Regions from separate parts of the Cupriavidus sp. PET2-C1 genome, predicted to be linked through region 1. Evidence: riboswitches for the same ligand, from Rfam matches in the RefSeq annotation. Region 1 holds a riboswitch; the other holds the start of a gene.
The links. A riboswitch is a leader RNA that binds a small molecule or an ion and turns the genes downstream of it on or off. The one in region 1 is predicted to bind cobalamin.
Positions count from the first base shown of each region.

Region 2: it holds a riboswitch for cobalamin, as region 1 does, so the genes downstream of both, ACX12D_RS15195 (TonB-dependent receptor plug domain-containing protein) here and ACX12D_RS27305 (TonB-dependent receptor) in region 1, are expected to answer to the same signal.

Region 1 is NZ_CM137260.1:1,638,313-1,644,554, reverse strand. Features, by position in the region: gene ACX12D_RS27310 (PepSY domain-containing protein) at 1-1,345, opposite strand, end outside; gene ACX12D_RS27305 (TonB-dependent receptor) at 1,353-3,611, opposite strand; cobalamin riboswitch at 3,737-3,994, opposite strand; gene ACX12D_RS27300 (methyl-accepting chemotaxis protein) at 4,299-5,855, shown strand; gene ACX12D_RS27295 (YjjA family protein) at 5,893-6,242, opposite strand, start outside.
Region 2 is NZ_CM137259.1:3,377,692-3,383,933, forward strand. Features, by position in the region: gene ACX12D_RS15195 (TonB-dependent receptor plug domain-containing protein) at 1-1,303, opposite strand, end outside; cobalamin riboswitch at 1,402-1,646, opposite strand; gene ACX12D_RS15200 (hypothetical protein) at 1,855-2,172, shown strand; gene ACX12D_RS15205 (cell division protein ZapA) at 2,169-2,510, shown strand; RNA gene ssrS (6S RNA) at 2,824-3,034, shown strand; gene ACX12D_RS15215 (EVE domain-containing protein) at 3,218-3,712, shown strand; gene ACX12D_RS15220 (sulfite exporter TauE/SafE family protein) at 3,797-4,609, shown strand; gene ACX12D_RS15225 (SIMPL domain-containing protein) at 4,731-5,432, shown strand; gene ACX12D_RS15230 (malonate--CoA ligase) at 5,564-6,242, opposite strand, start outside.

The DNA.
Region 1 (6,242 bases):
GGTAGGCGCGGCGGCTGCGGTCGCTGCGGCCCAGCAGGTTGCCGGTGTCCGGGTCGATGTATGCCCACGTCGCGCGATCGTCGTCAAAGCGCACGCGCAGCACCGGCAGCTTGCGCGGCTGGTGGTGGCTGTACCAGTAGGCGTCATCCTCGTGCTGCAGGTCGTGGCCGGCGACGGTGGCGTCCGGCATCAGCCGCGCGGCTGCCTGGGCCAGTGCCGCGGCCGAGAATGCCAGCGGCGCGCCGGTGTCGGCGCGATAGGCTTGCGTCGTGGCCGCGGTCGCCACCAGCATGACCGGCACGCCGGCCTGCCAGGCCAGCTTGATCTCCCTTGGGGGCCCCGCGGTGTTGGACAGCAGGCCCGCCAGCGTTGCGCCATCGCCGGCGGGGAAGTGCGGCAGGGTTGCTCCGGCGTAGCGTTCCAGCGCCGGCTGCGCAAACGCCCGTCCCGGAAACCACTGGTTGGGGTTGACCGAAAGCCAGCCGCTGGCCAGCCACGCCAGCAGGAACAGCGATGCGGCCAGCCCGGCGATATGGTGCCAGGCCATCCAGCCGTGATAGGGCGAGGTGCCGCGGACGCTGCCGTGCGCAAACCGGCGCCGCACGCGCAGTCGCAGCCAGCCGATCCAGATGCCGCTGACGGCCACGGCAATGCACGCGCCGGAGGTCCACAGCACTACCTGCCGCCATAGCGGCGGGTCGGCCCGCACCGGCGTGAAGTACAGCCAGTGCGGCACCGAGCCGAGCCAGTTCCAGAATCGTTCGGCGCGGCTCGTGTCGCGCATCACCTCGCCGGTCCTGGCAGACACATACAGCTCGGAGCCGGCCGCATCGTCCAGCGCAATGCGATGCAGCGGCCGCCAGGGATTGAGCCCGTTGGGCACGGTCCACTGGTCGCGCTCCGCGGTTTCCACCCAGCGCGCGCCCGCCGCACCGGAGAAACGCTGGGCGATGGCTTGCGCGGCGACGCCGTCCACCTGCTCGATGCGGGCCGCGTCGCGGGCGGAGACGGTGTAAGGCTTGCCGTTCCAGTCGATCATCCGGTAGACCGGGTGCGCGCCCATCATCTCCAGGCGCAGGATGCGCGGAAAGCGGGTGAGGCCCGCGCTGGCCATTGCGGCATCCGGCGTGATCCTTACCCCGGGCAGGTCCAGCGGCGGGAGCCCCGCGTGGCGCTCGGCGTCGGTCAGCGCGGGAAAGGCCACGTACATCATGACCAGTCCCGAGAGAAACCACATGGCGATCAGCAGGCAGCCCGCGATCCCGGCCCAGCGGTGCACCAGGTAGAGCCAGCGGCGCGTGAAGCGCCAGCACGCTTCACGCCAGGACAGGGGGGTGCTTGCCATGCCCGGCCTAGAAGTAGAAGTTGGCCGACAGCTCGGCCGCGCGCGGCCGGCCCAGCAGCCACTGGCTGCCGCTGTTGCCGGAGGATTCGGCGTAGTCGCGGTTGAACAGGTTGTACACGCGCAGCGTCAGCGCCGTCTTGCGCGATACGCGCCATTGCAGCGAGGCATCCACCACCGTGTACGACGGCATGGTGGTGGTATTGGCGTTGTTGGTGTAGCGCTTGCCCACGTAGCGCAGGCCGCTGCCTGCCTGCCACTGCGGTGCGAAGGCCCACGTCAGCCACAGGTTGGCCGCCTGCTGCGCAACGCTGGTGGGCACATTGCCATTGCGCGAGACCAGCGCGCCGTTCACGCTTTCCGCGAAGTTGTCGAAGCGGGCGCGCAGCACGGTGCCGTTGGCATCCAACCGCAACCCGCGCATGAGTTCCACGCTGACCGAGGCCTCCAGCCCGCGCGAGGATTGCTCGCCCACCTGCACCGACAACGCCGGGTTGTTGGCGTCGCGTGTCAGCAGGTTCTTCTTGACGATCTGGTAGGCGGTAAAAGTCCACTCGCCGCGCTGGTTCCAGAACGATTGCTTGACTCCGGCTTCGATCTGCCGCCCGGTGGCCAGCTTGAAATCCTTCTGTGCGTCCGAGGTGGAGATCAGTGCGTTCAGCGGATCGGTGGCGGTGGCGTACTGCGCATACACCGACAGGGCTGGCGTGAATGCGTAGACCGTGCCCGCGCGCCACGTGACGTTGTTGAAGCTGCGGGTCCAGTCGTCACCCGTGAGCAGGTTGCCGCGTTCCAGCTGGGCATGGTCCAGCCGCACGCCGCCAATCACCGACCATTGCCGGGTCAGCTTGAGGCGGTCCTCGCCAAACAGCGCGGCTTGCGTGGTGTGGGTGCGAAAGCGCGGCGACGTGACAATGCCCGGCGGGCTGAAGAACTGGCCCGGGTCGAACTGGTAGGCATTGACCGTGGATGCGCCGCCATAGGGCGAGTTGCTGCTATTGGTGTAGTTGATGCGGTTGACGTCGAACCCCACCATGGCGGTATTGGCCATGCCGAACAGCTGGCCATCGATCTTCAGGTCGGCGCGGTCGCCCACCTGTTCCTGGTCGTGCAGGATCTCCAGGTAGTCGGTGCGGCGCACCTGGCCCGTCGCGGGCAGGAAGGTATAGGACTCGGCGTCGCGCCAGTGGCGCTGGCTGGTGAGGTAATAGAACTGGTTGCGCACCGTGACCCGCTCGTTGGGCTGCCACTGCGCCGCGAGCCGGGTCCAGCGGTCGCGGTAGGTGATGTCGGCATCGCCAACGTTGTAGTTCTTCTTGCGCAGCGAGGTGTCCAGGCCGCCACCCGCCAGCGGCGTGCCCAGGTATTGCATCGGGTGCTGGTCGGCATCGTCATAGGACAGCGTCAGGTTGAACTCGGGCGATACGTCCAGCCGCACCGCGGCCGACACCGCCAGGCTGCGCGAGTCGCCCCGGTCCACCCAGCCGCCGGAGCGGTTGTAGCTCGCGTTGAAGCGGTAGGAGAGCGTCTCGTTGACTGCGCCGCCGCTGTCGAACGCCGCGCGTGCCGTTTTTTGCGTGCCGCCGGTGAGCTGCAGCTCGTTGGCGATCGGCGCGCGCATCGGCTTCTTGGGGATCACGTTGACCACGCCGCCGATGGCGCCTTCGCCAACCATGACGGAAGCCGCGCCGCGCAGCACTTCGATGCGGTCCACGGACCAGGTATCGAAGGGGAAGGTGACGGTGCCGGAGGCCACGTAGAGGCGCGTGCCATCGTACAACTGCATCACCGAGCCTTGGCCAGCGAAGCCGCGTGCCGCGAGCGCCGTGCCGCCGTTGCCGGGCGCGCCATTGGACGTGATGCCGGTGGCGCGGGTCACGGCCTCGCGCACCGACCAATCGCCGCGTTCGCGAATGGTGTCGCCGGACAGGACTTCCACGCTAGCCGGCGTTTCCAGCGGGGTCAGGCCAAGGCGGCTGCCGGTGCTGGTGGGCTCGGACAGCGCGAGCCCGGGCGGCTGCGAGGCGCTGCTGACTACCACTGGCGGTAGCATCGTGCTGCCGCGCGACGGCTGCGATTGCGCTCGCTCCGAAGGTTGCGCATCGTCCGCCGCCCAGGCGGCATCGGCGCCGAGGCCGGCGAAGGCCCCCAGCGATAGCGCGAGCGCGCAACGGTGCGCGAGCTGGCGCGGCTTGGGCGCATGACGACGTTTTCGTGGCGTGACGGCCGCCGATGAGGCGGTACGGGCAATGCGAGGGCGCGCGGACATGAGCTTTCCATCATTGGCCGTGGGCGACCCCGCCCGGCGGCAATAAACGAACCAGCCGCGGACGAGCGCGCAGTGACGGCCAGGCGCGTGGCCAGCCGTCTCACGCCTGGCCGCCCGTCCGCAGCCCCGGTGATCGGTCGAAGGCCGGTATCCGGGCTTGCAGGGGGACGCCTGCCGCTGGGGCGCGTCCGGGGTGCCGCCTTCCCGCGCGATGATGCGCAGTGGCTGCCGCGGCCTGTTGGCGCGGCGTGACACCTTTGTACCTGCTGACCGTTGCGGGGGCAGCACAGGATTAGCCGCGGCATGGCCGGCGGCGCACCTGTTTCCCGTTTAACCCCCGCCGCGCGCTGCGCGCCGGAGGCACCTTCGAACCCTTGGCAGTCCACTTGCTAGGTAATTGCAAGTCAATTGCAATTACTGCGTGGAATGCGAGGCGCATTGTAGCCGTATTTGCGCTGCTTTCGGGGGCGGATGGCAGGCGTTTTCTTTGCACCGTGCGGGTGCGCGGGTGTTTCAGCCTGGCGCAACCTGTCGCCATTTTGGTGCTTCATGCGACATTTTCTGCGCTTCGCGGCCTTTCGTGCCGTCCTGCCGCGCCTTTCGCTAAAGAAGGCGAGCCCGGCTCCGATATCCGGAGATGCCGCATGCCTCCTGCATGACTGGCGATTGCCCCGAGAAGCGAATGCCATGAATCGTCTGACCCTGCGAAAAAAGCTGTGGATTCCCCTTGTGCTGGCCTGGCTCGGCCTGCTGTTGCTGACCGTGATGCATGCCTTCCAGACCCGCCAGCTGCAAATGGCCGATCGCCGCAGCGAGCTGGCTAATATCGTCGACATGTCGCTCTCGCTGGTGCGCGACTATGCCGAGCAGGCGCGCCAGGGCAAGATGTCCGAGGCCGATGCCAAGGCCCAGGCCACGGCCCGCGTCGCCGCGCAGCGTTATGGCAAGGATGGCTACATCACCATCGTCGGCGCGGATTCCGTGCTGTTGATGCATCCCATCAACGCCAAGCTCAACGGCAAGAACATGAGTGACTTCAAGGACGCCAAGGGCAACGCCTTGTACGCCGATATCGCGGCCCGCGGCGCGTCGGCCGACGGCGCGGGCCACCTGGACTACTGGTGGCCCAAGCCGGGCAGCGACCAGCCCAGCCCCAAGATCGGCTACGTGGCGCGCTTCAAGCCGTGGGGCTGGGACCTGGTCGCCGGCACGTATATGGATGACGTGCAAGCGCAGTTCCGCGCCTCGCTCTATCAATCGCTGGGGCTGCTGGTGCTGCTGGGCATCGTGATTTCCGCGGTGGCCACGCTGCTGATCCGCAGCATCCAGAGCTCGGTGGGCGGCGAGCCCGCTACCGCCGCGGCCCTTGCCTTGCGCATGGCCAGCGGCGACCTCACGGCGCGGGTCGAAACCCACCCGGACGACCGCTCCAGCCTGATGTACGCCATTGGCCATATGCGCGACCAGCTCGCCGGCACGGTGGCGGGCATCCAGCAATCGGCCGATTCCATCACCTCGGCGGCCCAGGAGATCGCTTCGGGCAATAGCGACCTGTCGAGCCGCACCGAGCAGCAGGCGGCCTCGCTGCAGCAGACTGCCGCCAGCATGGAGCAGATCACCGCGACGGTGCGCCAGAATGCCGACAACGCCAAGGAGGCCAGCCAGTATGTGTCCGACGCCTCGCAGATCGCGCAGCAGGGCGGCAGCGTGGTCAGCCAGGTGGTGGACAAGATGCGCGGCATCACCGCCAGCTCGCGCAAGATCAACGACATCATCGGCGTGATCGACGGCATTGCTTTCCAGACCAATATCCTGGCGCTTAACGCCGCGGTGGAAGCCGCGCGCGCCGGCGAGCAAGGACGCGGGTTTGCGGTGGTGGCTGGCGAGGTGCGCAACCTGGCGCAGCGCAGCGCGGGTGCGGCCAAGGAAATCAAGACGCTGATCGTCGAGTCGGTGGGCCAGGTCGATAGCGGCTCGGCACTGGTGGAGCAGGCCGGGCAGACCATGGCCGAGATCGTCAACGCGGTCGGCCGCGTGACATCGATCATGGACGGCATCGCCTCGGCCACCGCGGAGCAGCGCACCGGCATCGAGGAGGTCAATCGCGCGGTCGCGCAGATGGACCAGATGACGCAGCAGAACGCGGCGCTGGTGGAGCAGGCGAGCGCGGCCGCCACGTCGCTGGAAGACCAGGCCGGCGCGCTGCACCATGCCGTGTCGGCCTTCCGCCTGTCGCCCGCCTGAGCGTTGAGCGCTGACCGGGCGCTCGGCGCGCCTGGCCCTACAGCAGCGATTTGCCCTGCGCGAGGATCTTGTCGCAGACCTGCTTGGTGACCTGCTCCTTGAGGCCGCCGCCGCTCAGGTCGAACTGCTTGCCATCGCTGCTGCTCAGGATGCCCTTGGCGCCGCTGGTGTAGCCGGCGTCCGACGTGGGCGCGTTACCGCCGACCTTGCCCAGCAGCTTGTCTTTGACCGAGGCGGCGCCGCTGGCGCCGCCAAGGTAGTTGTTCTTCACGCAGAACTCCAGGATCCCGGCGACATTGCCGGTGCTGCCCGAACTCAGCGATTGCAGCGAGGGCATTCCACTCATTCCGCCCAGGCCGCTGCCCAGGCCGCTCAGGCCACCGGACG
Region 2 (6,242 bases), on a different replicon from region 1:
GGTTGCCGAAATCCGAATAGTGGTCACCACGCACGTTCAGTTGCAGTTGGTGTTTACCGAAGCGGCCATCATAGCCCGCAAATGCGGAAGTTACATTTCGACTCGGCGCGATGTAGGAAGCATCCAGCTCTTGGCGCACGAATTCAGTGCCAAACAAGAGAGTCTGGCCGGAGGCGATCGCGTACTCATTCTGCCAGGTGAATTGGCGATTGCGCGTATTGAATGTGCCGTTGGGACTGCCGTTCAGCGTATTGCTGCTGCGATCCTCGCTTTGCGCAACTTTGAAATGTGTGCTCCAGTTAGGCGTCAGCTTACCGTTGACAAAGCCGGACACGGTATATAGCTCGCTGTCCATCAGGTTCACATCGGTAGGCTTGCCCGCCGTACTGTCGTACGAAAGCGTGCTCTTCGAGTAGTAGGCATTGACGCCTGCGTCCCAGTCACTGGAGAAGCGATGTTTGACTTGACCCGATAAGCTCTTGTTCTCGTAGGGATTGTCATTCGGATTCGGACCGATTCCCTTCTTTGCCTTGGCCGGATTATCGCCGTTCCATTGGGCTGCATTGATCGCCGAAAAGCCATCTGTTTTGAAGGCTGACCCGGTAATGTTGAACGAGGTATCGCCCACCTGCCCGCCGTAGCCCACCGTGCCCTGGCGTGTATTGTTGCTGCCGTATTCGATCTGAGCGTTGGCCGCCGGCGCTTGGCCGGCACCGCTCTTGGTGAATATCTGCACGACACCGCCGATTGCATCCGAGCCATAGAGCGCCGAGACATTGCCGCGCACTACCTCGATATGGTCGATCTGGTCCGACAGAATATTTGACAACTGCGCCGCACCACTGCTTGCAGATGAAACGCGCACACCGTCGATCAAGATCAGGGTCTGCGTTGGACTTGCCCCACGCATGTAGATGCTGGTATTGGCGCCCATGCCCCCGGTAGTAGCAAACTCCACGCCAGCCTGCGTACGCAGCAACGAACGCAGGTCGGGCGCTTGCGAGTTGGCGATATCCTGCTGAGTCACCACCGTGGTGTGCGGCAATGCCTCGGTCAACGGCTGTGAAGTACGAGTGGCAGTGACCACCACCGGGTCGAGCTGCGCATCGGCCGCTGGCTGCGCGGCGGCTTGCCAGGCGGCCTGGGCCATGGCGGCGCCGGGCGCGCACACGGCAAGCAGGGCCAGCAAGGCGACAGGCGTGGCGCGGACTTGCCGGGAGACAGAAACGGAGACAGAAGCGGGGGCGGTGGCGGGGCGCGCCGGCAATGCCGGACGGCTCGACCTGTAAGACGATGAGCGCATGATGCGGGTTTTGGGAGAGAGCTGCCTGGTCCGTTCCCCCGCGGACCGTCTGGCGACGAAGCGCGCCGCTGGCTTGCGCGGCAAAAAGCAGCGGAGGGCGGCGCACTCTCGTTCAGGCCGGTATCCGGGCTGGCGACACCAGTCCGACCGCCTTCCCGAACCTTGCGGTTCAGTGGCTGAGTGGTCGGCCTTGCGATCTTGCGATCACGGTCGCTTACCGTTGCGGGGGCAGCACAGGTTGGCTCGGCCCTGCCCTGGCGGCGGTGGCTGGCTCCCTGTTTCCCGTTGAACTGCAACCCTGTAGTGAATAGGATTACGAGCACCTGGAACGTGCGCGAGTGTAGGCAGTTTCGAGGCAAGCGTCAATGCCACGGCAAAACGGAGCGAAAGCGCCTGGAAACAGGCATAAAGCCGTCGCCACGGATGCCGTTAAACGACGATGCATGCAACTTCGGCACGCAGGCCCGGTCACATACGTCTGCGTTCGCCGTCCGCACGATAGCGCTTGGGCTAAAATCCCAAAACCCGAGACCCTAGATATGACAGGCTCTATGCTCACCGAACTCGAACAACTCGCCGCCAAGATCGGGCGTGTGCTGCACCATGCCGATACCCTGGCGGCGGAGAACCAGCGGCTGCGGGAGGAGATCGAACGCCTGCAGGCCGACGCAAGCCAGCTGCGCGGCGACCGTGAAGCCATGGCCGCCGACCGCGAGCTGCTCAATATCAAGATCGAGGAAGCGCAGCTGCGCATCCAGTCGATCCTGGACAAGCTGCCCACCGCCAGCGACGCCCGCCAGCTCGACCTGCTGGGCGAAGGCGAAGCGGCCGGCCGCGCCGAACAGAAGGCACCCGGAGAAAACGCATGAGCAATAAGCAAGTCGAAGTGAACATTGCCGGCCAGTCCTACCGGTTCGCCATTGCCGCCGACAACGAGGCCGCGCTGCTGGAGGCCGTGGCACTGGTAGACGGCCAGATGACCCGGCTCAAGGGCGGGGTATCCGCCAAGGGCGTGGAACGCGTTGCCGTGATGGCCGCGATCAGCATCGCCTCGGACCTGCTCTCGCTCAAGCGCAAGCAGCAAGAAGATGGCGCGATTCCCGTTGATGCAGTGCGGGCGCGCATTCGCGAGCTGAACGAACGCGCGGACGAAGCCCTGCGCCAGTACGCGCATGTGGGCACCAATTCGCCCGTGCCGCGCAACTGATGCCCTGCCCTGCGCCGGCGGTGTACCGCACGGCACAGGTAGGCGGCGATACGCGCGCGATTTCGGCCCGATGTGCCCCACATGCCGCGCGCGTCAGCAAAATGTAACGACACGCAAAGACGGGCTTGGTATGGAAAGCCTCGCGGTGTATAGTGGAGCCAAGCCGCACCAAGCCACATAGTTGCGGCACCTTAGGTCGGGTTATCGCGCCTGACCGCCGTTTTCATCCCATCCAAGTTAGAAACGGCAAACGTCTGACAGCCATGCCAAAGCAGTATGCGTTTGGCAGTGCAAAAAAGTCAGACGTTTGACAGTTTCCCTGCCTGGTTCGTCAGGATCATATTCCTTGAACCGATAAGCATTTGTTGGTGCGGGATTATGCCGTGTGGGCGAGCGCGTCGCATGGTTCATAGTTGCAGTCTGGACTCCCTGAATCTGTGATGTACCCGAAATGCGGCTTCCGCAGCCACTCTGAACCTCACTTGGGTTCAGGATGCCGATCCAGCGGCCGAGGCGGGGACCCCTCTAAAGGCGGTGGTTATTCAACCACCGCCTTTTCCTTTTGCGGCGCAGGTTGACCTGCGTTGCCTCTGCAGTGCCCTCCCTCTGTTTTTGCGCCACGGCCCGCATCCGCGAGACGGTTTTCTTTTGGCCGTGCTTGCTGCACCATATCGCTGTTGCCAACGTCACGCCCGCCCTGCCCGCCCATGAGCCGATCCACGCAAGCCAATACCGCCGCGCGCGCCCGCCAGTACTGGCTGATGAAGTCGGAACCCGACGAGGCCAGCATCGATACGCTAGCCGAACGCGGCACCCTGCCATGGACCGGCGTGCGCAACTACCAGGCCCGCAACTTCATGCGCGACGGCATGCAGATCGGCGACGGCGTGCTGTTCTATCACTCCTCCTGCCCACAGCCCGGCATTGCCGGCCTGGCCGAGGTCTGCTCGCAGCCCTACCCCGATCCCACCCAGTTCGACCCGAAGAGCGATTACTACGACGCGGCCGCCAAGCTGGACGCACCGCGCTGGATGCTGGTTGACGTGCGCTTTGTCGGCAAGGGCCCGCTGATCTCGCTGGCCGACCTGCGCGCGCATGACGAACTGGCCGACATGGTCGTGCTACGCCGTGGCAACCGGTTGTCGATCACGCCGGTGACCCCGGCCGAATGGCGTTTCATCACCACGCGGCTGATGCGCTAGCCTGGCACCGGCGGCGACAGCAGCGGCATGACACAATGGCTGCCGACGACATAACTACAACACCAGCAAGGTCGATTCCGCGTCATGAGCTTTTCCCTGATTCCCGGGCTGCTGTTGCTCGGCGCCTTTACCGGCTTCTGCGCTGGCTTGCTTGGCGTAGGCGGCGGCATGCTGATGGTGCCCTTCCTCACGCTGCTGTTCACCGCACTGGCCTTCCCGCATGAGGCCATTGTCCATATGGCCATCGCCACCTCCATGGCGACCATCCTGTTCACCTCGTTGTCCTCGGTGCGCGCCCACCACAAGCGCGGCATGGTGCGATGGAAGCTGGTGCTGGCGCTGGCGCCCGGCATCCTGTTTGGCGGCATGATCGGCGGCGGCAAGGTCTTCGCTGCGCTCAAGACCAGTTGGCTATCGCTGCTGTTCGCGGTATTCGTGGGCTTTTCGGCATGGCAGATGCTGCGCAACCGCAAGCCCGCCCCGCATCGGCAACTGCCGGGCACACCGGGCATGCTGGGCGCGGGCGGCGTGATCGGCTTCTTGTCCAGCCTGGTGGGCGCGGGCGGCGGCTTTGTCTCGGTGCCGTTCATGACCTGGTGCAATGTGCCCATCCACAACGCCGTGGCCACCTCGGCCGCGCTCGGGTTTCCCATTGCGGTGGCGAGCGTCATCGGCTATGTGTGGAGCGGGCTGGGCCGGACCGGTCTGCCGGCCGGCTCGCTCGGCTACATTTACCTGCCGGCGCTAGCGGTGATCGCGGTTGCCAGCGTGCTGACCGCGCCGCTGGGTGCGCGCACCGCGCACCGCATGGATGTCGCACAGTTGAAGAAAGTCTTCGCCTGCCTGCTGTTCAGCCTGTCGGCCTACATGATGTGGAAGGCCTGGCACGCGTTCTGAGGCCGCAGGTGCCAAGCGATGCATGGTGCGGATACAAGTAGATACAAGGTCGCACGCGACGTAGCGGAACGATCACCTGGGCGGCGCGTCTGATACCCATTGTCTTGAACGGGAGAATCCAATGAAACAACTGCTTGCCGCCACGCTGCTCGGTACCACCGCCATGGTTGCCTCCGCCCAAGGCGGCGGCCCGACCCACGAGCCGGCCCCTGCCGGCGTGCTGTCGCTGTCCGCCCAGGCCACCACCGACGTGCCGACCGACGTGGTCCACCTGACGCTCGCCGCCGAGCAGGAAGGGGCGGAACCGGGCGCGATTTCCTCGGCGCTGTCGGCCAAGACGGCGGATGTGATCGCGCAGGCCAAGCGTACCAATGGCGTGCAGGCGCAATCGGGCGGCTTCACCATCTATCCGTCCAACGACAAGAACGGGCGCATCAGCACCTGGCGCGGGCGCGCCGAGGTGATTCTGGAATCGCGCGATTTCACCGCCGTGTCCAAGCTCGCGGGGCAGCTCGCCAGCCAGATGCAGGTGCAGAACATCAGCTTCTCGCTCTCGCGCGAAGCCCGCCACGCGGCCGAGGCCAAGCTGACCGAGCAAGCCGTGGCCTCGTTCCGCGACAAGGCCCAGGCCACCACCAAGCTGTTCGGCTATGGCAGCTACACCATCCGTGAAGTGCAGGTGGGCGAGGTGGGCGCGGTGCAGCCGATGCCGCGCATGTACGCGGCCAAGGCCATGATGGCTGATTCCGCACCGGTGCCGGTCGAGGGCGGCAAGGCCCAGGTCACCGTGACGGTGAACGGCTCGGTGCAGATGCTCAAGTAAGCGCTGTCCAAAGCCACAGGCTGAAGGCTCAAGGGTCAAGGCTGAAGGCAGAAGGCACGGAACAAGGCCCCTGCCGCGCAAGCGGCAGGGGCCTTGTCTTTGATGCCTAGGCCATCAGGGAGCGGCCGTGCTTACAGCGCTCCGAACTGCTGGCGCAGCACGTTCTTCTGCACCTTGCCCATGGTGTTGCGCGGCAACTCGTCCACCACGTGCACGCGCTTAGGCACCTTGAAATTGGCAATACGACCCTTGAGCCCGCCAATCAGGCTGAGCGCATCCAGCGAGGCACCGGGCTTGCCAACCACCACCGCCACCACCGCCTCTCCAAAATCGGCATGCGGCACGCCGATCACGGCGCTTTCCGCCACGCCCGGCATCTCGTCGATAAAGCTCTCGATCTCCTTGGGGTAGACGTTGTAGCCACCAGAGATGATCAGGTCCTTGCTGCGGCCGACGATGGTCAGGTAGTCGTCGGGCACCTTGCGCTCGCCAGCCTGGCTGACGATGGCACCGCCAAAGCGGCCCACGTCGCCGGTCTTGAACCAGCCGTCGGCGGTGAACTCTTCCTGCGTCTTCTCCGGCATGCGCCAGTAGCCCTTGAACACATTCGGGCCACGCACTTCCACATTGCCGATCTCGCCGGCCGCGCAAGGCTTGCCGTCGCCATCCACCACCCGCACCGACACACCCGGCAGCGCCTTGCCGACGGTGCCGCCGATACGCTCGCCGTCTTGCGCCTCGTACGGGTTGGAGACCAGCATCACGGTCTCGCTCATGCCGTAGCGCTCCAGGATGGTGTGGCCGGTGCGC